DNA from 4 places in the Kitasatospora sp. NPDC001132 genome. Region 3 is predicted to be linked to each of the others. Evidence: riboswitches for the same ligand, from Rfam matches in the RefSeq annotation. Region 3 holds a riboswitch; each other region holds the start of a gene.
What was found. Region 3 has a riboswitch for cyclic di-AMP ahead of ACWDBE_RS38335 (LysM peptidoglycan-binding domain-containing protein). Riboswitches for the same ligand answer to the same signal wherever they lie in the genome.
Positions count from the first base shown of each region.

Region 1 (5,687 bases), on a different contig from region 3:
GCGATCCGAGCAGCATCGGCCCGGTCGCCCGGGAGGCCGACTTCGTCGCCGAGTCGGGCCGCGGGCTGCACCTGGTGGAGTCGTTCAGCCGCTCCTGGGGCTGGCACCCGCTGGGCAGCGGCAAGGTGGTCTGGGCGATGTTCGAGGCGGAGACGGTCGGCGGCTGCCCGCTGGACGGACGCCCCGGGCTCGGCGGCCGCTCACCGCTCGACGGGCCCGTCGAGGTCGGCGGACGGCATCGGCGCTCGGCCTAGGGCGGGCCGCGCAGCGGAACGGATCCGTGCACCCGGGACGGACCCCGCCACCCGGGACGGGCCCCTGCGTCTGACGGCGTGTGGCCGGTCGCGGAAGCCCCGGGAGGACCACGCCCCGGGCCCTTCCACCAGGCCCCGCCGAGACCTTCCGGTGCCGCCGACCAGTGAGCGGCCCGGGGCGACGGGACGGCCGCACGGCCCCTTGGGACGCCGCCGGACGAGGCCTCCGCAGAGGGGGTCGTTCGCCAGAAGGGGCCTTCCGGAGAAGGGGGCGCCCGGAGAAGGAAAAGACAAAGGCCGTCGTGGTGTCGGCACCCACGACGGCCCCCCGATGGTGGAGCACGGCGGCCGGTCAGACCGCCAGGTGGTCGAACTCCCCGTCCTTCGCCCCCAGCAGCAGGGCGGCGATCTCGGCCCGGGTGTAGATGAGGGCCGGTCCGTCCGGGAAGCGCGAGTTGCGCATCGCCACGTCGCCGCCCGGCAGGGCCGCGAATTCAACGCAATTGCCCTGGGAGTTGCTGTGCAGACTCTTCTGCCAGACCACCCCCTGGAGATCGGCGGCGGCCATCCCGTTGTAGGTGTCGTACGAACCGTTCGTGTCCTGCGAGTCGTGCATAGAAGTCTCCCGAAGAGCTCCGGAGTTGTCGTCCAGCGCGGCGCCCCCGGCACCGCCGAAACGAACGGACCGGCCCCGTACCGGTCCGGCACAACGCCTCACTTGACGCGATGATAGCTGCAGTGCACGTGCATCAGCACGAGACATTGCAGGTGCACGAGGCCTTTTATTCGCAGGCGCGAACTCTTCACGGACCCTTCTCCTGACGGTACGTAAACGGACATAGCCGATGGAATCGCCGGGTTCGCGATAACCGGCCGTGAGCACTTCCCCGCCGAATGTTGATCTTCGAATGCCGGGAGTCGCGCGCCCGTGACCCTCAGTCAAACCACCCCTGTGCTGTGAGACATCTCACGCGCCCCGGGTGCAACGCCCGCCCCTCGGATCACGTCGAGGCAACCACGGGCGACCGTACGGGGGTTGGGCGAAGAATGTCCGGATTGTAGGCAAAGCGCCCGGACCGGCGCCGAGGACGCGCCGGGTCCGCACCGCGCTCGCGTGAATCCCGCACGGCAGCCGACTGCAAGCCTGACGGGCAGATGTCCTACGATCTCCGGCATGAGCACCGCAGCCATCCCGGGCGCGCCACTGCCCGTCCGCACTCCAGGCTCCCGTGCGCGGGGGCGCCACCGTCGTCCCGAGCGCCCCGAGATCCCGGCCGGCGCCCCGGCCCTGGTGCTCGCCGTGCCCGCGACCGCCGGGCCCGAGTCCCGCTCGGTCGTCGAGGAGCTGCTCTCGATCGTCCGCACCGAGCAGAACGGCGTCCAGACCGCGGTCGGCTACCTCCCGGGTGACGGCACCGAGGGCGCGGACGGCGAGGACCGCACCGTGGCCGAGCTGCTGACCCTGGCCGCCGAGGCCGGGCTTCCGATGCCCGTCCTGGTGCCGCTGGTGCCCGGCCCGCACACCTTCCTGACCGAGCTTCACGCGCTCGCCGCCGAGTACGGCGCGCCCGTCACCGACCCGCTGGGCCCGCACCCGCTGCTGGCCGAGGCCGTGCACGTCCGGCTGTCCGAGGCCGGGCTGGCCCGGGCCGACCGCGCCCGGCTGTTCGCCATCGCGACCGCCGCGGACGGCGTGGTGCTGACCACCGTCGGCGGCGAGGACGCTGCCGCCGCGGCCGGCATCACCGGCGTGCTGCTGGCCGCCCGACTGGCCGTGCCGGTCGTCGCCGCCGCGCTCGACGTGCCCGGCTCGGTGGCCGCGGCCGTCAACCACCTCAAGGAGACCGGCTCGCAGCGCCCGGCGCTGGCCCCGCTGGTGATCGGCCCGGAGGCGGACTCCGAGCTGCTCGCCACCGCCGCCGAGGAGACCGGCTGCCCGTCGGCCGCGCCGCTGGGCTCGTACCCGTCGGTCGGCCAGCTGATCGCCTCCACGTACCTGGCCGCGCTGCCCACGCCGTCCCCGGAGGACCTGGCGCGGGCCGAGGCGGAGGCGGCGGCCGCCGCCGAGGCCGAGGGGGTCACGGAGGGTGCTCGCGGCGCCCACGCGGCCGCCGAGGCGCCCGCCGGGCAGTAGTTCGACTCCGCGCGCCGCTCGGCGCGCTCCGAAGGGCCCGGAACGGCTTGCGTTCCGGGCCCTTCGCTCTATCCCTCCCACCGCCCGCGCGTCGTCCCTCCCGGATCGCCCCTCCCGCGTCACCCTCCCGCCCGGATGCGGACGGCAATGACGACGATGACGCGAAAAATAGCGCGGAATGTCCGTTCTGGTGGCATTTGAAAGGGAATAGGGAGCGCAGGCCCAGGTGTTCGAATCGCGCCCACTCCCCCACCGCCAGGGTGCGCCGGCTCCGCGACTCGGCGCGGTGTCACATCAGCTCTGAGGTGGAGCCAGTTGTCGACTTCAGCAACGGCATTGCCCGAAAACGATCATTTACGATCATGGATGGCGGCAATTTTGGCAGTTCCCACTAAACCGTGATGCGCATCACAGTGGTTTGCAGTTTGAACTTGAGTCTGATTAACGTGCTCCCCGTTCGTGACCACACGAACCCGGTTCATCCGCAACGCCGAGTCCTGCCGTCGGATGTCCTGGCAGCGCGAAAACGCACCACGGCAGGAGCGGGGGACCCACAGGTAAGTCGCCCCGGACCGGTCTGCGGAACGGTCCAGGGCTAGGGGTGAAGCCGCGCCCACCGGCGCGGCCGGGCAACTCCAGCCCGAATCCGACAGCTCACCTCGCAGGCGTGGGAGAGGACTCCGTCTTCATGCTGCCCACCAACGGCACCAGCCTGCCCGGCCGAACCCGCCGCGTGATCGCCGCCCTCGGCGTCGCGGGCGTCGGCCTCACCGTCCCCTGCCTCACCCCGGGCACCGCCTCGGCCGCCTCCGTCGCCACCTGGGACAAGGTCGCCCAGTGCGAGAGCGGCGGCAACTGGAGCATCAACACCGGCAACGGCTTCTACGGCGGCCTCCAGTTCACCTCCAGCACCTGGTCCGCCTTCGGCGGCACCGCCTACGCGACGCGCGCCGACCTGGCCACCAAGGACCAGCAGATCGCGATCGCCGAGAAGGTCCTCGCCTCGCAGGGCCCGGGTGCCTGGCCCGTCTGCTCCGTCAAGGCCGGCCTGGCCAAGGGCGGCACCCCGGCCGCCGTCGACACCTCGGCGGGCTCGGCCACGGGCTCGACCCCTTCCAAGCCCGCCGCGCCCGTCCAGAGCGCCAAGCCGGCCACTCCGGCCGCGACGCCCCAGGCCCCCGCCGCGAAGCCCGCCGCGCCCGCCCAGGACGGCGCGCAGGCCACCGCCTCCGGCAACCGCGGCGACTGGGTCCAGAAGCGTCAGCAGCAGGCCCAGGGCGGCGACTACACCGTGGTCGAGGGCGACTGGCTGTCCTCGATCGCCGACCAGCACAATGTGCGGGGCGGCTGGCAGCGGCTGTACGAGCTCAACCGCGGCACCCTGACCGAGGGCCCGGACACCATCTACCCGGGCCAGCAGCTGTCCTTCGGCGGTGCGACCGGCTCGGACTCCACCGGGTCCGACCGCTCCCAGAAGTCCGGCCAGTCCGCGAACGGCGGTGCCGTGAACGCCCAGCCGACCGCGCAGACCCCGGCCCCGGCCGCCAAGCCGGCCGCCAAGCCCGCGCCGCAGGCCCAGACCCAGGCTCCGGCCGCCACTGGCAGCATGGCCGCCGCGGTCGCCTTCGCCGAGTCGAAGGTCGGTCAGGCGTACGTCTACGGTGGCACCGGCAACGGCGGCTGGGACTGCTCCGGTCTGACCCAGGCCGCGCTGCGCGCCGCGGGCATCTCCGTCCCGCGCGTCGCCGCCGACCAGGCCGCCGCCAGCACCCACGTCTCGCTGGACAGCCTCAAGCCGGGCGACCTGCTGTTCTGGTCCAACAACGGCAAGGACTCCGGCGTCTACCACGTCGCGATCTACGTCGGCAACGGCAAGTACGTCGAGGCCGCCAACCCGAGCTCGGGCGTCCGCGAGCAGAGCATCGCCAACTGGGCCCCGGACTTCGCCGGCCGGGTCTGAGAACGGCGCGCAGTCGGACAGCCGACGGGCCTCAGGTAACAGGTAACAGGTAACAGATTTCATCATCTGTCAGCTGTCGCCCGAACGCTGACCACCCACCGCCCCCGGGGAGAGTCTGGTCGCTCTCCCCGGGGGTTCCGACGTACCTCCGGCCATATCCCCGTGGTGGATCCCCGCTCCAACGGGCATGCTGCTGCTCTGCACCCGAGGACACCCGAGGAGGAGTCCACATGGCCCAGGTCACCGTCACCCTCGACGCGAACCTCGCGATCGACGTGATGATGCTCTCCGGCACCAAGAACCCCCAGGACGCCGTCGAACTGGTCCTGCGCGACTACCTGGCCCGCGGCCGCCGCACCGAGACCCGGACCGGCGACGCGACCGACGGGCACTGCCTGACCGCCGACGGGCCGACCACCCAGGAGGGCTGACCACCCGACGGCCGCCACGACCACCGACGGCCGCCACGACCGGCCGCGCGCACGCCGAAGGGCCCCGGAGGGCAACCGCCCTCCAGGGCCCGTACGTCGGCCGCGGCCGCCGGCGCTCAGCGCGCGCAGGCCCCCGTGGACCCGCGCATCACCAGCTCCGGCTGGAACATGAACTCGCCCCGCTGGGCGGCGTTTCCGCCGACCTCCTCCAGCAGCGCGTCGACCGCCGCCGTGGCCATCGCCTCGACCGGCTGGCGGATCGTGGTCAGCGGCGGCTCGGTGAAGGCGATCAGCGGCGAGTCGTCGAACCCGACCACCGACACGTCCTGCGGCACCGACAGCCCGCGCTGGCGCACCGCCCGGATCGCCCCGAGCGCCATCATGTCGCTCCCGCAGACGATCGCCGTGCAGCCCTTGTCGAGCAGCGCGCCGGCCGCCGCGTGCCCGCCCTCCACGCTGAACAGCGTGTGGTGGACGAGGTTCTCGGCCGCCTCCCCGCTGTGCCCGAGCACCTCGCGCATCGCCGCCGTGAAGCCCTCGATCTTGCGCAGCACCGGCACGTACCGGCGCTGCCCGACGGCCAACCCGATCCGCTCGTGCCCGAGTTCGGCCAGGTGCTGGACGGCCATCCACATCGCGGCCCGGTCGTCCGGCGAGATGAAAGGCGCGTCGATTTTCTCGCTGTAGCCGTTGATCAGCACGAACGGCACCCCGCGTCCGGCCAGCCGGGCGTAGCGGTCGTGGTCGGCGGTGCTGTCGGCGTGCAGTCCGGAGACGAAGACGATGCCCGCCACTCCCCGGTCCACCAGCATGTCCACGAGTTCGTCCTCGGTGGACCCGCCCGGCGTCTGGGTGCACAGCACCGGGGTGTAGCCGTGCCGGCTGAGCACCTGCTCGATCACCTGGGC
Region 1 is NZ_JBSFKF010000010.1:276,454-282,140, reverse strand. Features, by position in the region: partial or broken gene ACWDBE_RS17060 (ATP-binding protein) at 1-149, shown strand, start outside; gene ACWDBE_RS17055 (DUF397 domain-containing protein) at 607-870, opposite strand; gene ACWDBE_RS17050 (sirohydrochlorin chelatase) at 1,429-2,388, shown strand; cyclic di-AMP (ydaO/yuaA leader) riboswitch at 2,906-3,069, shown strand; gene ACWDBE_RS17045 (transglycosylase family protein) at 3,056-4,348, shown strand; gene ACWDBE_RS17040 (hypothetical protein) at 4,579-4,779, shown strand; gene ACWDBE_RS17035 (LacI family DNA-binding transcriptional regulator) at 4,896-5,687, opposite strand, start outside.
Region 1: it holds a riboswitch for cyclic di-AMP, as region 3 does, so the genes downstream of both, ACWDBE_RS17045 (transglycosylase family protein) here and ACWDBE_RS38335 (LysM peptidoglycan-binding domain-containing protein) in region 3, are expected to answer to the same signal.

Region 2 (5,687 bases), on a different contig from region 3:
CCACCGCGGTCTCGATCCGGCTGCGCACCACCACGCGCTGGAACGGCAGGATGCGCGACTGGGCGCCGCGGACGACGTCCTCCAGGGAGACCGGTTCCGGCCAGTGCCGGCCGGCCCGCGCGCCGCACAGCACGGCCAGGGTCTGGGCCAGCCGGGCCTGTTGGGCGGCCGCGTGGTCGGCCTTGAGCAGGCCCTCCAGCAGCGCCGGGTCGTCGTGGGTGCGCTCCATCTCGTCCAGCAGCGCCTGCTGGTCGTGGGCCATCACCAGGATCCGGCGGGCGACGCTGAGGAAGGCCCGCTGGGTGGAGGCGGTGTGCTCCTGCTCCTGCTGGACGGCGGCGAGGTCGGCGCCGCGGCGGGAGAGCTCGGCGGCCAGCTGTTCCTGGACGGCGGCGAGTTCGCCCTGCAGACGGTCGGCGCGGCCGCGCTGGGTGACGGACACGGCGCGGTAGCGCGCGGCGGCCACGAGGGCGAGGACGGCGAGCACGCCGGTTGCCGTTACGGACCACTGAGTCATCGTCACGCGGCGAATTCTAGGGTGATGATCCTACGAAGGTGTGAACGGATCTCGCCAAGTGACCGGATCTCGTCAATATCGAGTCAATTCGGCGGCAATCGGCACTCGTTCGACCCCGATCCCACCGCCTGACGAGGGCCCGGACCTGCCCGACCGGCACCGGCGGGCAGCGTCGGAATCGAGCCGGGTGGCCGGATCGCGTTCCACGATGTGTGGGGTCTGTGCTCACGCTGTTCGGAAGGGGCGCGGCCGGGCCGCTCCGGCGCCGGGCCGCTACGCGGGCCAGGCGCGCAGGCCGGTGGTGAGGGTGGCGACGAGGCGGTCGTGGGTGGTGGTGAGGTCCTCGGCGAGCTGGAAGGCACCGGCGGTGGTGAGCGAGGCGAAGCCGTGGGCGAGGGAGCGGACGGTGCGGGCGGCGTGGATCGCCTCGGAGCCGTCGAGGCCGTACTCCCGCAGGACGGCGACGATCACGCCGACGAGCCGGGCGGCCGCGCGGGCCAGGTCGTCGTCCGGCTGCGGGGCCTGGGGGAGGGCGGTGTAGCGGTGCGGGTACTCGGTGGCGTACGCGTGGTAGGCGCGCAGCACGGCGGCGACGGCGTCGTCCCCGCTGCGTCCGACGGCCGCCTCGGCCAGTCGGTCGGCCAGTTCCCCGGTGACCCGGACGGCGATCAGCCGCCGCAGTTCGGCGAGGCCGCCGCTGACGTGCTTGTACAGCGAGGGGGCGGCGACCCCGGCCCGGGCGGCGACGGAGGCCAGGGTGAGGGCCTCGGCGCCCTGCTCGTCGATGAGGGCGAGGGCGTGGTCGACGACCTGGTCGGGGGTCAGTCCTACGCGGGGCATGGGTTCGGGCTCTCCGTACGGGTCGAAGTCGGGTGACGTCGGGCGCTGCCGGGCGGGTGCCGGTGACGTCGGCGGGGCGGGCAGGGGCAGGCAGGGGCAGGGTCGGGCGGGGGCCGGCGGCGGCGCTCAGCCGAGTTCGGCGAGGAACGGCAGCAGGGCGTCCGCGGTGGCCGCCGGGTTGTCGGCCATCGGGTAGTGCCCGGACCCCTCGATCATCGCCTTCCGCGCGCCGAGCGCGGCGGCCTGCCGGTCGGCGACGAGTTCCGGCTTCGGGAAGTCGGGGTCCTTGTCGCCCATGACCACCAGCGCCGGGCACCGCACCGCGGCCGTCCAGCCGACCGGCGCCGAGTCGCCGTGGACGTACCCGCGGGTGGCGGTCTTCCGTCCCGGCGTGCGCAGCGCGGCGACCAGCCCGTCCACGTACGCGTCGAAGTCGGCGGGCTTGGCGCCGGGGAAGGCCATCCGGCGCAGGTAGAAGCCCCAGGAGGCCGGCCAGTGGACGAGGGCGGGGCCCATCAGGGCCATGACGCCGCGCATCAGGGCGCCCGGCCGCGGGCTCTCGACGAAGGCGTCGATCAGGACGATCCCGGCGACCCGCTCGGGCGCGTCCCCGGCGGCCTTCACGACCGTCGCCCCGGTGTACGAGTTGCCGGCGAGGACGGCGCGCTCGATGCCGAGGTGGTCGAGCAGGGCGAGGACGTCGTCGGCGATGGCGGCCGGGCTGTAGTCGTCCCAGCTGATCGAGGATTCGCCGAAGCCCCGCAGGTCCATGGTGACGACGCGGTGGCCGGCGGCGACCAGCAGCGGGCGCAGGTGCCGGTACGCGGCCCGGCTGTCGAGCATGCCCGGGAGCAGGACGACGGGGGTGCCGTCGCCCTGCCGGGTGTCGTCGAAGGCGATCCGGCCGCCGGGAACGCTCAGGTACTGGGTGCTCGGAGTGATGGTGCCGTTCACGGGGTCCTCCTCGGGCCGCGGGTGCTGGGCATCGGCGGTACTGCCGATAGCCATAAAGCTAAGGCTAATAGCCTTAGCCGTCAAGCGGTCGGCGGGCCGGGGGGAAGGGGCGCGGTCGGACGGGTGCGGTCAGACCCCTTCCACCTTGAACGGGTCGTGCTCGCTGAGCAGCTTCTCCAGCCGGGCCTGGTCCACCCGGGTGACCATCTCGTTGGACTCCTGCCGGTCCCGGACCACCTTCGCCAGCGTGAACGCGGAGGTGACGGTGTAGAGGAGGCCGATCCCGAGGAAGGCCCGGGTCCACCCGCCGACCGGCAGGTAGGCGATCCCGGCGGCGAGGGCGATGCCCGACAGGGCGAAGGAGAGGACGGCCTGGATGTGGTACGCGGCCGTGGTGCGGGTCTGCATCGGTGCGCTCATGGCGTCAGGATGCGGCCGCCCGGCCGGGCCGCACATGAGTAGGGGTACTCAGATGGGGCCGTGCGTGAGGGGTCGTTCGTTGACGTCCGTTCACCTGCGATCGGGCGGCCCGAAACGGATGGCTTGGAATCAGAGCCTCCTAGGATTAACGTTTGATAACGCAGCGCGGTTGTCAACGCCGTACCCAGACGGCACCGTGCGCGCCGTCGCCTAATCCCGCCGACCCGCCCCCGGGCAGGTCAGGGAGCCGGGGAACCACGTTCCTTGGGGTGAATCGGCGGGGCTCCGGCCCGGCCGTAGGAGACCTTCCTGCTCCGAACCCGTCAGCTAACCCGGTAGGCGCGAAGGAAGGAAAGGAGCGCGCCTCCGTGGCGTCGACGCACACCCCGGCACACCCGGCCGGCCCCGCAGCCGGTACCCAGCTCCTCGACCACCCCGGCCCGGACGGCCCCGAGGCCTTCGGCCCGGAGGCGTTCGCCGCGGAGGCCGACACCAACCGCCACCGGATGCCGCGTCAGACCCGCGGGGCCTCCCCGCTGCTCGGCGTCACCGCCGTCGCCGCCACGCTGGGCGCCACCGGCTTCGCCTCGGCGACCCCGGCCGCCGCCCCCGCCGTCGAGGTCCCGGACGAGACCCCGGTCGCCCTCTCCGCCGACCCCGGCCTCGCGCTCGCCGCCCGCATCCAGCACCAGGCCGACAGCCAGCGCACCGCCGCCGAGGAGACCGCCCGGCTGCAGGCCGCCCAGGAGGCGGAAGCCAAGGCCGCCGCCAAGGAGGCCGAGGCCAAGCGCGCCGCAGAGGAGGCCGAGCGGGCCAAGGCCGCCGCCCTCACCCTCCCGGTGAACGACTACCGGCTCTCCGCCCACTACGGCCAGAGCGCCCGCTACTGGGCCAACCTGCACACCGGCCTGGACTTCGCCGCCGACACCGGCACCCCCGTCCACGCGCTCGGCCAGGGCACCATCACCTCGGCCGGCTGGGCCGGCTCGTACGGCTACCGGATCGTCGAGACCCTGCCCGACGGCACCGAGATCTGGTACTGCCACCTCTCCTCGATCACCAAGGGCTCCGGCAACGTCGCCACCGGCCAGCAGATCGGCAAGGTCGGCGCGACCGGCAACGTCACCGGCCCCCACCTGCACATGGAGGTCCGCCCCGGCGGCGGCGCCCCGGTCGACCCGGAGCCCTGGCTCCAGCAGCGCGGCCTCAACCCCTGACGCACGCCCACCGACGCACCCGCGGGAGGCCCCTGGACCGGGGCCTCCCGCGCCGCGTCTCACTCCTCGACGGGCAGCTGCGCCAGGTACGCGTCGATCTCCTCCGGGCCCGGCTCCGGCGCCAGCTCCGGGAACTCCGTCACCAGCAGCCGCGGCAGCCCCGGCACCGTCCAGGCGCCGAACAGGTCGAGCGCCGCGTCCACCGCCGCCTCCTCGAACCTCCCGAAGTCCCCGGCCAACTCGTCCGGCATCGGCCGGCCCAGCGCGGTCAGCCGCGCCAGGTTGCGGTAGCTGCGCCGCATCAGGCCCTGCTCCAGCAGCCGACGCGCGCCGTCCGTGGCCATGCCCACCGAGAGCACCCGGCCCGGGCCCCAGCCCCGCTCGTCCGGCTCGTCCAGCCAGCCGGCCGACGCCAGCGCCTCGAACGCCGCCAGCCGCTCCTCCTCGGCGAACTCCCCGAAGCCGGCCAGCCACTCCCGCACCGCCTCCGGGTCCGTGACGTCCGCCCCGTGCGCGTGCAGCAGCAGCGCGTACAGCCGGGGCCAGGTCACCAGGTCGGCGCGGCGCAGCAGCCCGGCCGCGACCTCCCCCTGCCACTCGGCCTCCTCGTGCAGCCGCTCCTGGCGCTTGGCGTTCAGCCGGCGGGCCGCCCGCTGGTGGTCGACCAGCAGCCGGACGGCGTCGCCGTAGGCGAGCGGGTCCTCCTCGGGCGCGGGTTGGACGTACAGGTGGAGCCGCTCGTGGAGCAGGTGCTCCACCGCGTCGGAGGTCAGTTCGGGCCAGCCGTCGTGCATCCTGCCCTCGCCCAGCTCCAGCAGCGCCAGCACCGCGCGCAGCGGCCCCTCGGCCACCGGCGCGCGGTCCTGCTCGGCCGCCCAGGCGAGCAGGTCGGCGGCCTTGGTGCGCGGGGCGAGCCGCAGGTCTTCGTCGTTCATAGTCCGAACGGTAGCCGCCGGGCGGGGATAGGGTCGGCAGCCATGGTCCCCGTACGACTCACCGGCCCGCGACTGGCCGTCCGCGAGTACCACCACACCGAGGGCGACGTGGACGCGCTGCACGCGCTGTTCGGCGACCCGGAGGTCACCCGGTACCTGCCCTTCGGGCCGAGCGACCGGGAGGACTGCGCCGACCAGGTCGAGCTCTACCTGGAGGAGGCGATGGCCGAGGAGCGGGACACCTACCGGCTCGCCGTCACCAGGCTCGCCGACGCCGAGGAGCCGGACGACGCGACGCCGATCGGGCAGGCCTCGCTCACCCTCGAAGGGCACCGCGCCGCCTGGCTCGGGTGCGTGCTGGCCCGCGGGTGCTGGGGCCTCGGCTACGCGGGCGAGACCGTCGGCCTGCTCTGCGACCTCGCCTTCGGTCCGCTGGGCCTGCACCGGCTGGCCGCCCGGGTCGCCGTGGCCAACACGGCCTCCGTCAAGGTGCTCACCGGGCTGGGCTTCCGACTGGAGGGGCGGCTGCGGCACGACGTGTTCGAGGACGGCGTCTGGTCCGACTCCTACCTCTACTCGCTGCTCGCCGACGAGTGGCGCGGCCCGGCCGTCCGGACGGAGGGGGGTTAACCCCACCCCGGATCCGCCAGGCCTCCGGATCCCAGCCGGCCGGCGCGTCCACCAGACTGGACCTCGTCAGCGGGACGAACGACCGACAGTACGAGGGGCCGGGGGCCGGGAGCATGAGCAGCAGCCGCAGCATGGAGGACCGGGGTTGGGACGTCCCGGGCGGTTACGGTGACG
Region 2 is NZ_JBSFKF010000007.1:60,505-66,191, reverse strand. Features, by position in the region: gene ACWDBE_RS11930 (ATP-binding protein) at 1-517, opposite strand, end outside; gene ACWDBE_RS11925 (TetR/AcrR family transcriptional regulator) at 791-1,357, opposite strand; gene ACWDBE_RS11920 (alpha/beta fold hydrolase) at 1,484-2,365, opposite strand; gene ACWDBE_RS11915 (YiaA/YiaB family inner membrane protein) at 2,441-2,731, opposite strand; cyclic di-AMP (ydaO/yuaA leader) riboswitch at 2,929-3,087, shown strand; gene ACWDBE_RS11910 (M23 family metallopeptidase) at 3,100-3,948, shown strand; gene ACWDBE_RS11905 (hypothetical protein) at 4,008-4,883, opposite strand; gene ACWDBE_RS11900 (GNAT family N-acetyltransferase) at 4,926-5,513, shown strand; gene ACWDBE_RS11895 (sensor domain-containing protein) at 5,627-5,687, shown strand, end outside.
Region 2: it holds a riboswitch for cyclic di-AMP, as region 3 does, so the genes downstream of both, ACWDBE_RS11910 (M23 family metallopeptidase) here and ACWDBE_RS38335 (LysM peptidoglycan-binding domain-containing protein) in region 3, are expected to answer to the same signal.

Region 3 (5,687 bases):
GTGCCCCGCCGTCCACCCTACGGGGTGAACGGCGGGGCACCGGTCAGGCGTGCGCTACCGGGAGCACTCGGCCCCCGTCTCCGGAGCGCTCAGCCCCGGACTCGCCGTACTGATCCGCTGGTCACTCGGCGGAGCGGAAGCGCGGGAAGGCACCGCGGCCGGCGTACTCGGCGGCGTCGTCGAGGATCTCCTCGATGCGCAGCAGCTGGTTGTACTTGGCGACGCGCTCGGAGCGGGCCGGGGCACCGGTCTTGATCTGACCGCAGTTGGTGGCGACGGCCAGGTCGGCGATGGTGACGTCCTCGGTCTCGCCGGAGCGGTGCGACATCATGCAGCGGTAGCCGTTGCGCTGGGCCAGTTCGACGGCGTCCAGGGTCTCGGTCAGCGAGCCGATCTGGTTCACCTTCACCAGCAGCGCGTTGGCGGTGCCGGTCTCGATGCCGCGGGCCAGGCGGGCCGGGTTGGTGACGAACAGGTCGTCGCCGACCAGCTGGACCTTGTCGCCCAGCTTCTCGGTCATGGCCTTCCAGCCGTCCCAGTCCGACTCGTCCAGCGGGTCCTCGATGGAGACCAGCGGGTAGGCGGCGACCAGCTCGGCGTAGTACTCGATGAGCTCGGCGGCGGTGAGCTCCTTGCCCTCGAAGTGGTAGGCGCCGTCCTCGTAGAACTCGGAGGAGGCGACGTCCAGGGCCAGTGCGACGTCACGGCCGGGCACGTAGCCGGCCTTCTGGATGGCCTCGACGATGAGGTCCAGGGCCTCGCGGTTGGAGTCCAGGTTCGGGGCGAAGCCGCCCTCGTCGCCCAGACCGGTGGACAGGCCGCGCTCCTTCAGCACGCCCTTGAGCGTGTGGTAGACCTCGACGCCCCAGCGGACGGCCTCGGAGAAGGACTCCGCGCCGATCGGGGCGATCATGAACTCCTGGATGTCGACGTTGGAGTCGGCGTGCGACCCACCGTTGAGGATGTTCATCATCGGGACCGGCAGGACGTGCGCGTTCGGGCCGCCCAGGTAGCGGAACAGCGGCAGGTCGCTGGCCTCGGAGGCGGCGTGCGCGACGGCCAGCGAGACGCCCAGGATGGCGTTGGCGCCGAGCGAGGACTTGTCCGGGGTGGCGTCCAGGTCCAGCATGGCCTGGTCGATCAGGCGCTGCTCGGTGGCGTCGTAGCCGACCAGCTCCGGGCCGATCTGCTCGATGACGGCCAGGACGGCCTTCTCGACGCCCTTGCCGAAGTAGCGGTTCTTGTCGCCGTCGCGCAGCTCCAGCGCCTCGAAGGCGCCGGTGGAGGCACCCGACGGGACAGCGGCACGACCCGTGCTGCCGTCGTCGAGGCCGACCTCGACCTCGACCGTGGGGTTGCCGCGCGAGTCGAGGATCTCACGGGCTACGACGACATCGATGGACGGCACGAGGCATCTCCTTGCGGAAGCAGGGTCCGGTCTGACGGTGGGTGCTGTCAGCAGGACGATTGCGGAGTCGTTACGACCAGAGCCTAACCGCCCGGGCTCCCGGGGCCACGTCCACCTCGGTCCCGTCTCAGCGTGTGGCTCCACTACCCACCGGTAGTTCACCTGCTTGTCCCAGCTTGTCCCACCGGAGCGGGCGAATGCGGACGAAGGGGACCGGTAGGAACCGGTCCCCTTCGGACGGCGGGCGGAGCGGCACCGGCGTCGGGCCACGACGGGGGTGACGGCCGGGGTGACGACGGCGTCGGGTCACGACGGCGTCGGGTGACGGCCGGTGCGACGGCTCAGCCGAGGTGCAGCACCTGGCCGGGCATGATCAGGTTCGGGTCGCCGCCGACGGTGGCGTGGTTCTGCTCGTACAGCGCGTGCCAGCCGCCGGAAACGCCCTGGGCGGCGGCGATGGTCGACAGGGTGTCCCCGGCGCGGACGGTGTAGTCGTGGCCGGCGGCCTGCGGGGCCTGCTGGGCGGCGAGCGGAGCGTACTGCGGCTGGGCGGCGGCCTGGCCGGCGTACTGCTGGTAGACGCTCTGGTGGCTGGTCCAGTACCAGGCGCCGTTGTTCTGGTACCAGAACACCTTGGCGTCGGCGTCCCAGCCGGCCTTGCCGGAGAAGCCCGGGGTCTGCGGCTGCGCCTGCTGCTGCGGGGCGGCCTGCTGGACCGGCTGCGCGGCGGGCTTCTGGGCGGCGGGCTTCTGGACCGGCTTCTGGGCGGCGGGCTGCTGCGCGGCCGGCTTCTCGGCCGGCTTGGCGGCGGGCTTCGGGGTCTGCTGCTTGGGGGCGGACTGCGGCTTGGCGTCCGAGGAGGTGTCGACCACGGCCGCGGCGCCGCCCTTGGTCAGACCCGCCTTCTGGGAGCAGACCGGCCAGGCGCCCGGCCCCTGCGAGGCCAGCACCTTCTCGGCGACCGAGATCTGCTGGGCCTTGCTGGCCTGGTTGGCCTGCGACGCGTAGGCGGTGCCGCCGTACGCCTTCCAGGTGCTGGAGGTGAACTGGAGGCCGCCGTAGAAGCCGTTGCCGGTGTTGATGCTCCAGTTGCCGCCGCTCTCGCACTGGGCGACGGCGTCCCAGGTGGAGGCGGGGGCGGCGGAGGCACCGGTGGCGGTGAGGAGCGGCATCGCGAGTCCGACGCCGGCCACACCGGCGACGGCGATGGCCTTCTCGGCCTGGGTGCGACGACGGTGACGGCCAGTTCCAACGAACAGCATGAAGAGGTCCCTCTCCGCACGCCTGCGAGGTGAGCTGTCGGGTTCGGACCGGGAGGTGGCCCGGCCGCCGTACGCGGAAACGATTCCGCTCGGGCGGCTTCACCCCAAGCCGTGGGAGACGGCAACCAACCTGGTTCCCCCGCCCCTGCCCAGGGTCTGGTCGGTTTCCCGGGCGCGGCGGGCAGGATTCGGCGTTCCGCGCACGAGGTCCGCAGCTGCGAACTCCAGGGAGAGTAGACAGATCATCAGGACAATCACAAGCTCATATCGTCGATATCACACGACAATTACGGCCCGTGTTCGATCGCCTACCAACAGCGGTGTTATGTCCGGATTGATGGGTGTTCACACCTCCGACGGCGGGCGATCGGCGACCTCCCGTCAGCGTGATCTCAGCAGGTCGGAGGCGTTCGAGAGGCCTGCGAAGGGGGCTGCGGAGGGGTGTGCGGAGAGCGGCCCTCCGGGCTGAATTCCACCGGTAGTTCGCGCAGCCCACGCATGATCAGGCCACCGCGCCAGCGCAGGGCGTCCGGGCTTTCCGCGAGCCGCAGATCGGGCAGCCGGGAAAGCAGCGAGGCCAGCGCCGCACGCCCCTCCAACCGGGCGAGCGGAGCGCCGATGCAGTAGTGGATGCCGTGCCCGAAGCCCAGGTGGGGATTGTCCGTACGGGCCAGGTCCAGGGTGTTCTCGGCGGCGAACCGGGCCGGGTCGCGGTCCGCCGCGGCCAGCACCACGAGCACCGGGTCGCCGACCGGGATGTCCACCCCGCCGATGGTCAGCGGACGGGTCGCGAACCGCCAGGTAGCCAGCTCCACCGGCCCGTCGTAGCGCAGGAGTTCCTCGATCCCGGTCTCCAGCAGCGCGCTCTCCCCGCGCGCCACCGACTCCTGCAGCAGCCGGCGCTGCTCCGGGTTGCGCAGCAGCGCGTACGTGCCGTTGCCGATCAGGTTCACGGTCGTCTCGAAACCCGCGAAGAGGAGGATGAAGGCCATCGCCGCGGCCTCGTTCTCCGTCAGGTGCTCACCGTGGTCACTGGCCCGGATCAGACCGGAGATCAGGTCGTCCCCGAGGTCGGCGCGCTTGCGGTGGATCAGCTCCAGCAGGTACGCCCGCATCCGCTTCACCGCCCGCCCCACGCCACCGCGTTGGCCGCCGCCTTGCCCCGGCTTCGTGTGTCGCAGCATCATCCCGGCCCAGTCGCGGAAGTCGTCCTGGTCCTCGGCCGGCACCCCGAGCATGTCGCAGATCGCGTAGATGGGGAGCGGGAAGGCGAACTCGTGGATCAGGTCCGCCGAGCCGCGCTGCGCGAAGCCGTCGATCAGCCGGTCGGTGAGCTGCTGCACCCTCGGCTCGAACTCGGCCACCCGGCGCGGCGTGAACGCCTTCGACACCAGGCGGCGCAGCCGGGTGTGGTCCGGCGGGTCGATGTTCAGCAGGTGGGTCATCAGGTCCGCCTGCCGCTCCCCCGGGATGCCCACCCGGCCGGTGCGGTGCGCCTGCTCGCTGTGGTGCGCCGGGTTCTTCGACAGCCGGCTGTCCGCGAGCGCCTGCCGGGCGTCGGCGTACCTGGTCACCAGCCAGGCCTCCACCCCGCTCGGCAGGGTGGTGCGGTGCACCGGGGCGTGCTCGCGCAGCCAGGCGTAGGCGGGGTACGGGTCGGAGGCGAACTCCCAGGTGAACAGCTGCGGGGCGGGGGCATCGGAGGACGCGGCGGCGGGCCGGGCGGGGTCGGGCTGAGCTGGCATGGACCGACCGTATCCGGTGCGACCGGCGCACCCGCCCTCCGGCGGGGCGCGCCCGTCGGGCGGCGCTCCGCGGCGGGGTCATGACCGGGCCACGGCCGGCTCATGGACAGGCCGTGGCCGGGCCGTTGACCGTCCGTGGACGGGTCGTGGACGGTCCGTGGACAGCTCTTGGCCGACTCTTGGCCGCGGGGCGGGCGTGAGCCTGGTCACCTGAGGGGTAATCCCTGTTGCGGAGGGTCAGGACGTGCCTACGATCCTCCGCAGTACGCGTGGGCGCCGGTGCGGTGTCGCCCACAGGGAGGAGCAGGCCATGCGGGTCAGCGGGTCAGTCGTCGTCATCGCGGTCCTCGACGGCGGGTCGGGCGCGGGCCTCGCCCGCCGGTTCTCCGCGGCCGGCGCCGCCGGAATGCTGATCGCCGACCAGTACGTCGGCGTCGCCGAGGACCTCGCCACCGAACTCGACCGGCCGGGCTGCCCCGTCGTCGGCGTCTGCGGCGACATCCGGCGCCCCAGCGACGTCGCCGCCCTCGTCGACACCGCCGAGAAGCACCTCGGGCCGATCGACCTGTTCGCCGTCGCCGGCCCGGGCGGCGAGCGGATCATCTCGCTGGCCGACCTGCCCGACCACCTCGACCTGGAGCGGCTCGCCGAACTCGTCCTCCTCGTCGGCGAGGCCATCGGCGAACTCGTCCCGCCGCAGCGGCGCCCGGAGCACACCGCCACGGCGGCCTGAGCACCTACTCCCCGTCCGGCTCGAGACCCTCGGCCGCGCGCACTCCGTCCCGGTAACCGCGCGCGGCCGACCGCAGCGCCGCGTCCACGTCCACCCCGGCGTCGTGGGCCCGCTGCACCACCGCGAGCAGCAGCCGGCCCGCCGAGTCGGCGGTCAGCTCGGCGGGCAGCTCGTACGGCTCGTCCGGCATCCCGGTGAATCCGGACCGGCGCACCCGGGACACCAGCTTCGCCGCGTACGCCAGCGCGGGCAGCCCGGCCGGCACGCCGTCCAGCACCGACTCGCGGTCCGCCTTCTCGGCCGCCTTCAGCTGCTCCCAGTTCGCCTCCGCCTCGGTGGCACCCTCGACCTCGACGTTCCCGAACACGTGCGGGTGCCGGTACATCAGCTTCTCGACGATGTCCCCTGCCACGTCGTCGACGGTGAACGGGTCGGTCGGGTGCTCCTCGGCGATCCGGGAGTGGAAGACCACCTGGAACAGGACGTCGCCCAGCTCCTCGCGCAGCGTCTGCCGCTCCCCGTCCTCGATCGCCTCGACC
Region 3 is NZ_JBSFKF010000063.1:8,365-14,051, reverse strand. Features, by position in the region: gene eno (phosphopyruvate hydratase) at 122-1,408, opposite strand; gene ACWDBE_RS38335 (LysM peptidoglycan-binding domain-containing protein) at 1,750-2,670, opposite strand; cyclic di-AMP (ydaO/yuaA leader) riboswitch at 2,676-2,842, opposite strand; gene ACWDBE_RS38330 (cytochrome P450 family protein) at 3,063-4,415, opposite strand; gene ACWDBE_RS38325 (SDR family NAD(P)-dependent oxidoreductase) at 4,726-5,148, shown strand; gene ACWDBE_RS38320 (MazG family protein) at 5,153-5,687, opposite strand, start outside.

Region 4 (5,687 bases), on a different contig from region 3:
GAGGTCGTCCGCCAGGTGGAGGCCGTCGCGGCCGCCTACCCGGAGGCCGCCGAGTACGCGCCCGGCGACATTCTCTGACGGGCGGCATTCCCTGACGGGAAGCGCCTTCTGACGTAGCGTCAGCCCTTGGGTGAGGGCCCCGCCGCCGGACCGGTGGCGGGGCCCTCGCGCGTCACGGGGACGTGGCCCGGGTCGAGCGGCGGGGCGGTGGGCCCGCACGGCCAGTCGCAGTTCGGCTCGGCCACCGGCTGCTCCTCGGGGGCGAGCACGTTGCCCCGTACGGTCGCGGAGGCGATCAGCCCGCCGGCGACCAGCAGGCCCGCGCAGATCAGCATGGCGGTGTGGAAGGCGGCGTCGACCGAGGAGGGTACCCGGTAGGCGTCGCCGCTCAGCCCGGCCAGCGCCGGCAGGGCGGCCACCGCGAGCAGGCCGGCCGCGCGGGCGGCGGCGTTGTTGACCCCGCTGGCGATGCCCGCGTGGCGGACCTCGACGGCGGCCAGCACGGTCGCCGTCAGCGGTGCGACCAGCAGCGTCATGCCGCAGCCCATCACCGTGACGGCGGGCAGCACGTCCACCCAGTACGAGGAGTCCGGGCCGATGCGCAGCATCAACAGCACCCCGGCGGCGCACAGCATCGGGCCGACGGTGAGCGGGATGCGCGGGCCGATCCGCTTGCCGAGGCGTCCGGCACGGGCGGACAGCAGCAGCATCAGCACGGTGATCGGCACCAGGGCGAAGCCCGAGACCAGCGGCGAGAACCCGGACACGATCTGGAGCTGCACCACCAGCAGGAAGAAGACGCCGCTGAACGCCGCGTACACGCACAGGGTGACCAGGTTCACCGCGGTGAACAGCCGGGAGGAGAAGAGGCCGAGCGGCAGCATCGGTTCGGGCGCGCGGCGCTCGACGGCCACGAAGGCGACGCCGAGCACCACCCCGATCACTCCGCTGACCCAGACGGCGGGGGACAGGCCCTCGCCGGCCGCGGTCAGCGCGTAGGTGATCGCGCCGAGGGCGAGGGCAGCGAGCACGGCGCCGAGCACGTCGAAGCGGCCGGAGGCGTCCTTGTCCCGGCTCTCCGGCACCGACCGGGTGGCGACGGCGATCACGGCGGCGGCGAGCGGCAGGTTCAGCAGGAAGATCCAGCGCCAGCCGGGGCCGTCCACCAGCCAGCCGCCTAGGAACGGGCCGACCGCCGCCGACACCCCGCCCAGGCCGGACCAGAGGCCGACCGCCGCCGAGCGGTCGTCAGGGTGGAAGACGGCCTGGAGCATGGCGAGCGAGCCGGGGGTGAGCAGTGCCCCGCCGATGCCCTGGACGGCGCGGGCGGCGATCAGCACGTGGATGTTCGGTGCGGCGGCGCAGGCGGCGGAGGCGATGGCGAACCAGACCACGCCGATCAGGAAGACCTTGCGCCGTCCGTACCGGTCGCCCAGCGCGCCGCCGAGCAGGATCAGGCCCGCCAGGGTGAGCAGATAGGCGTTCAGGGTCCATTGCAGGGACGCGAGGGAGGCGCCGAGGTCGGCGCCGATCCGGGGCAGGGCGACGTTCACCACGGTGCCGTCGAGCATCGCCATGCTGGAGCCGAGCACCGTCGCCAGTAGTACCCAGCGGCCCTGCGCGGTGCTCAGGCGCAGGGTGCCGGCCTCTGAGGTGGCCACGGGCGAATCCTGCGCTGCCGGGGCGCACGTGACAAGGGTCACCGGTGGGTGTGTTGACGGTGGGCGGGGTGTGAGTGGGCGGCTGCGCAGCGTCGCGGATCTCGGCGCAGGGTCGTGGATCAGTGGCGGGGGGTGAATGGATTGTGTGCGGAACGTGTGCTCCGGCCTGCGGAGGGTCACCGGGGAAGGGGGAATGGTTGCGCTTTCAAAGATCGACATTGCTTCACCCGAACGGATGGGTTTTAGTTCAGCGACCGCCCGGCCAGTCCGGACGGATCCGCCGGGTGGAACGCCGAGTCCTGCCGCTGCCCGGTGGTTCGAAACGAACTCTGTACGGCAGGAGCGGGGGACCCACAGGTAAGTCGCCGGACCGGAGTTCGCGCCTCAGGGCGCGGGCGTCCAGGACCGGCTAGGGGTGAAGCCGCGCATGCGGCCGGGCAACTCCAGCCCGAACCCGACAGCTCACCTCGCAGGCGTCGGAGAGGAAACTTCCATGCCTGCTCAGGCTCGTCGTATCGCCCTGCCCCGCGCCGCCCGCATCGGCATCGCCACCGCCGTCACCGGCGTCTCCTTCGCCCTCCCGCTCGTCACCGCGATGAGCGCCCAGGCCCACACCGCTCCGGCCGCCCCGGTCGCGCAGGCCGCCGCCTCCGCCCGCGCCGAGTCGGCTGCTCCGGCCGATGCTCCGGCCGCCCAGGCAGTGCAGGAGAGCTACCGCGTCGTCAGCGGTGACACCCTGTCCAAGATTGCCGAGGTCAAGAACGTCGAGGGCGGCTGGCACGCCCTGTACGAGCAGAACCGCTCGGTCGTCGGTGCCGACCCGAACCTGATCTTCGCGGGCCAGCGGCTCGCGCTGCCGGGCCACGCCGTCGCGCCGTCGGCCGACTCCGCTCCGGCGAAGGCCGCCGCCCCGGCCGAGTCGGCCGCTCCCGCGACCCAGGCCGCCAAGGCGCAGGACCGGGTCCAGGTGCGGACCGAGGCCGCCAAGCCGGCCACGCAGCTGCAGACCCAGCTGCAGGTCGCCACCCCGGCCCAGGCCGTGACCGCCACTCCGGTCGCCGCCGCCACCTCCGGCTTCGTCGCCCCGCTGGCCAACCCGAGGCTCGGCACCGCCTACGGTGTGGCCGGCTCGATGTGGGCCTCCGGCCACCACACCGGCCAGGACTTCGTCGCCTCCACCGGCACCCCGCTGCGCGCCATCGCCAACGGTGTCGTGGTCAAGGCCGGCAACGGCGGCGCCTACGGCAACGAGGTCGAGATCAAGCTCGCCGACGGCCACTACGCCGAGTACGCGCACCTCTCCTCGATCGGCGTGAGGATCGGTCAGGCCGTCACCGTCGGCCAGCAGATCGGCCTGTCCGGTGCCACTGGCAACGTGACCGGCCCGCACCTGCACTTCGAGGTCCGCAACGGCTCGGAGTACGGCTCGGACATCAACCCGGTCGCCTACCTGCGCGCGCACGGCGTCGCGCTCTGACCCACGGCTGAGCTCCGAGGGTTTCCGGAACCACCGTCGCTGCGGGGCGAAACGATCCTCCGGGATGGTCATGTCGGGTGACCGCTCGACCGGGTGATCGCCGCACGGCGGACATGGGCGCGGGACACGCCCAGGCCGGCCCGGCCGTACGAGGACTCCTCGTGCGGCCGGGCCGGCCACTGCCGTTTCCGTGCCGCCCGGCTGTTCCCGGGTTTCGTTCGGACGGGTCGAACGCGGCGTCAACTCCGGTGTGACGGAGGGGTTCGGTGGCGTCGCCGGGTGGCCGTGGCACGTCATGCTGGCGAACGGTCAGCGCCCGGTCGGTCCGGCCGGGCGGGCGGGTCCGGAGGCGAGGAGGGCGGATGGCGGTCCGCAGTGGGGGCGTGGCGGGGAGGACGGCCGGCCGGGAGCGGCCCGGGGAGGACGGGGTCGACCGGCTGAAGGCCGATTCGGTCGGCCTGGTCGGCGTGGTGTTCATGGCGCTCGCCACCGCCGCCCCGATCACCGCGATGACGGGCAACCTGCCGATCATCGTCGGGCAGGGCAACGGCGTCGGCGCGCCCGCCGCGTACGTCGTGGCGACCGTGGTGCTGACGGTGTTCTCGGTCGGCTACGTCGCGATGGCCCGGCACATCACCGCGGCCGGCGCGTTCTACGGCTACGTCTCGCACGGGCTGGGCCGGGTGGTCGGGATGGCCTCGGGACTGCTGGCGGTGCTCGCGTACGTCGTCACCGAGGCCTCGGCCCTCGGCTTCTTCGCGTACTCGCTGCGGGGACTGGTCCGTTCGCAGCTGGGGGTGGAGCTGGGCTGGGGCTGGTACGCGCTGTCCGGGGCGGCGGTGATCGGGGTGATGGCCTGGTTCGACCTGCACCTGACGGCCAAGGTGCTCGGCGTCGCGCTGGTGCTGGAGATCGGGGTGCTGAGTGCGGTCTCGTTCGCCGTGCTGTTCTCCGGCGGCGGCCCGGACGGGATCGTGCTCGCGGCCGTGAACCCGCTGAACGCGCTGAGGGGGGTGGGGAGTTCGGCGGCCGCGGCGGGGCTCGGCCTGTTCTTCGCGTTCTGGTCCTGGGTGGGGTTCGAGTCCACCGCGATGTACGGCGAGGAGTCCCGCGACCCGAAGCGGGTGGTGCCGCGGGCGACGCTGGTGTCGGTGATCGGGGTCGGGCTGCTCTACGTCTTCGTGTCCTGGATGATCGTCTCCGGCAACGGGGTCGAACGGGCGATCGCGGTGGCGAACGGCGCGGTGCCGGGCAAGGACGGCAACAGCCTGTTCTTCGACCCGCTCGGTGCGCACCTGGGGGCCTGGGCGGTGAAGGTGTTCCAATGGCTGGTCGTCACCGGCTCGTTCGCCTGCGCGATGGCCTTCCACCAGTGCGCGGCCCGCTACCTGTACGCGATCGGGCGGGAGGGTCTGCTGTACCGGGGGCTCGGCCGCACCCATCCGCGGCACGGCTCGCCGCACGTCGCCTCGGTGGTGCAGTCGGTGATCGCGGTGGGGCTGGTGGCGGGCTTCCTGGCGGCCGGGATGGACCCGTACGCGCACCTGTACACGCTGCTGGCGCTGCTCGGGACGATGGCGATCCTGGTCGTGCAGACGCTCTGCTCCTTCGCCGTGGTCGGGTACTTCCACGTGCGGGGGCGCCACCCGGAGACCGCCCACTGGTTCCGGACGCTGGTCGCGCCGCTGGTGGGCGGGGTGGCGATGGCCGGGGTGGTGGTGCTGCTGGTCCTCAACAAGGACGCCGCCGCCGGGGCGGCGGCGCACACGCTGCTGTTCCGGCTGATCCCGTACCTGGTGATCGGGGTGTTCGCGGGCGGGGTGGCGCTGGCGCTCGCGGTGCGCCGGTGGCGGCCGGAACTGTACGTGCGGATCGGGCGGGTGGTGCTGGAGGACGCGGTCGAGCGGTGACGGGACGGGGGGTCAGTGCCGGTGGACCGGCGAGCCGTACTGCGCGGCGGCCAGCAGCTCGTGCATCCGGTGGCCGAACTCCTCGGTGTCCCGGGCGGGTTCGGGGAAGACCAGGCGGACGTCGCGGTGGCCGTACGGGTGGTCCAGGCGCAGCACCAGGCCGTGGCTGTCCAGGGCGAGCGGGCGGACCTCCGGGCCGTGGCCCAGCACGGCCGGGTCGAGCAGGCGGGTGAGGACCTCGAGCGCCTCGGCGTGGTCGTCGGCGAGGTGGGTGAGCATCGCGGCCTCGTGCCGGGCCATCGGGTCGGGGACGGCGACGGCGAGGTCCGCGGCGGTGACCGCGCCGGTGCCGTACGGGGTGGCGAGGACGGCGTGGGCGACGTCCACCCGCAGGTGGACGCTGAGGCCGTCGTCGGCGAGGTGGGCCAGGTGAAGTCGGCCGGCCAGGGTCAGGCGGGCACGGACCCGGTCACGGACGGCGACGGGGGAGACGTCGGTGACGTCGAGGACGACGGCGAGGCCGTCGGTGGCGCCGGCGGCGGCCGCGGTGAGCGGGTCGTCCAGGGCGGTGCGCAGCCGCAGCCGGGAGCCGTGGACGGAGACCGGGGTGTCCAGGTGGTGCTGCTCGCCCAGGGCTCG
Region 4 is NZ_JBSFKF010000014.1:147,435-153,121, reverse strand. Features, by position in the region: gene purB (adenylosuccinate lyase) at 1-78, shown strand, start outside; gene ACWDBE_RS20745 (MFS transporter) at 120-1,661, opposite strand; cyclic di-AMP (ydaO/yuaA leader) riboswitch at 2,015-2,152, shown strand; gene ACWDBE_RS20740 (M23 family metallopeptidase) at 2,155-3,138, shown strand; gene ACWDBE_RS20735 (APC family permease) at 3,501-5,048, shown strand; gene ACWDBE_RS20730 (DUF2470 domain-containing protein) at 5,061-5,687, opposite strand, start outside.
Region 4: it holds a riboswitch for cyclic di-AMP, as region 3 does, so the genes downstream of both, ACWDBE_RS20740 (M23 family metallopeptidase) here and ACWDBE_RS38335 (LysM peptidoglycan-binding domain-containing protein) in region 3, are expected to answer to the same signal.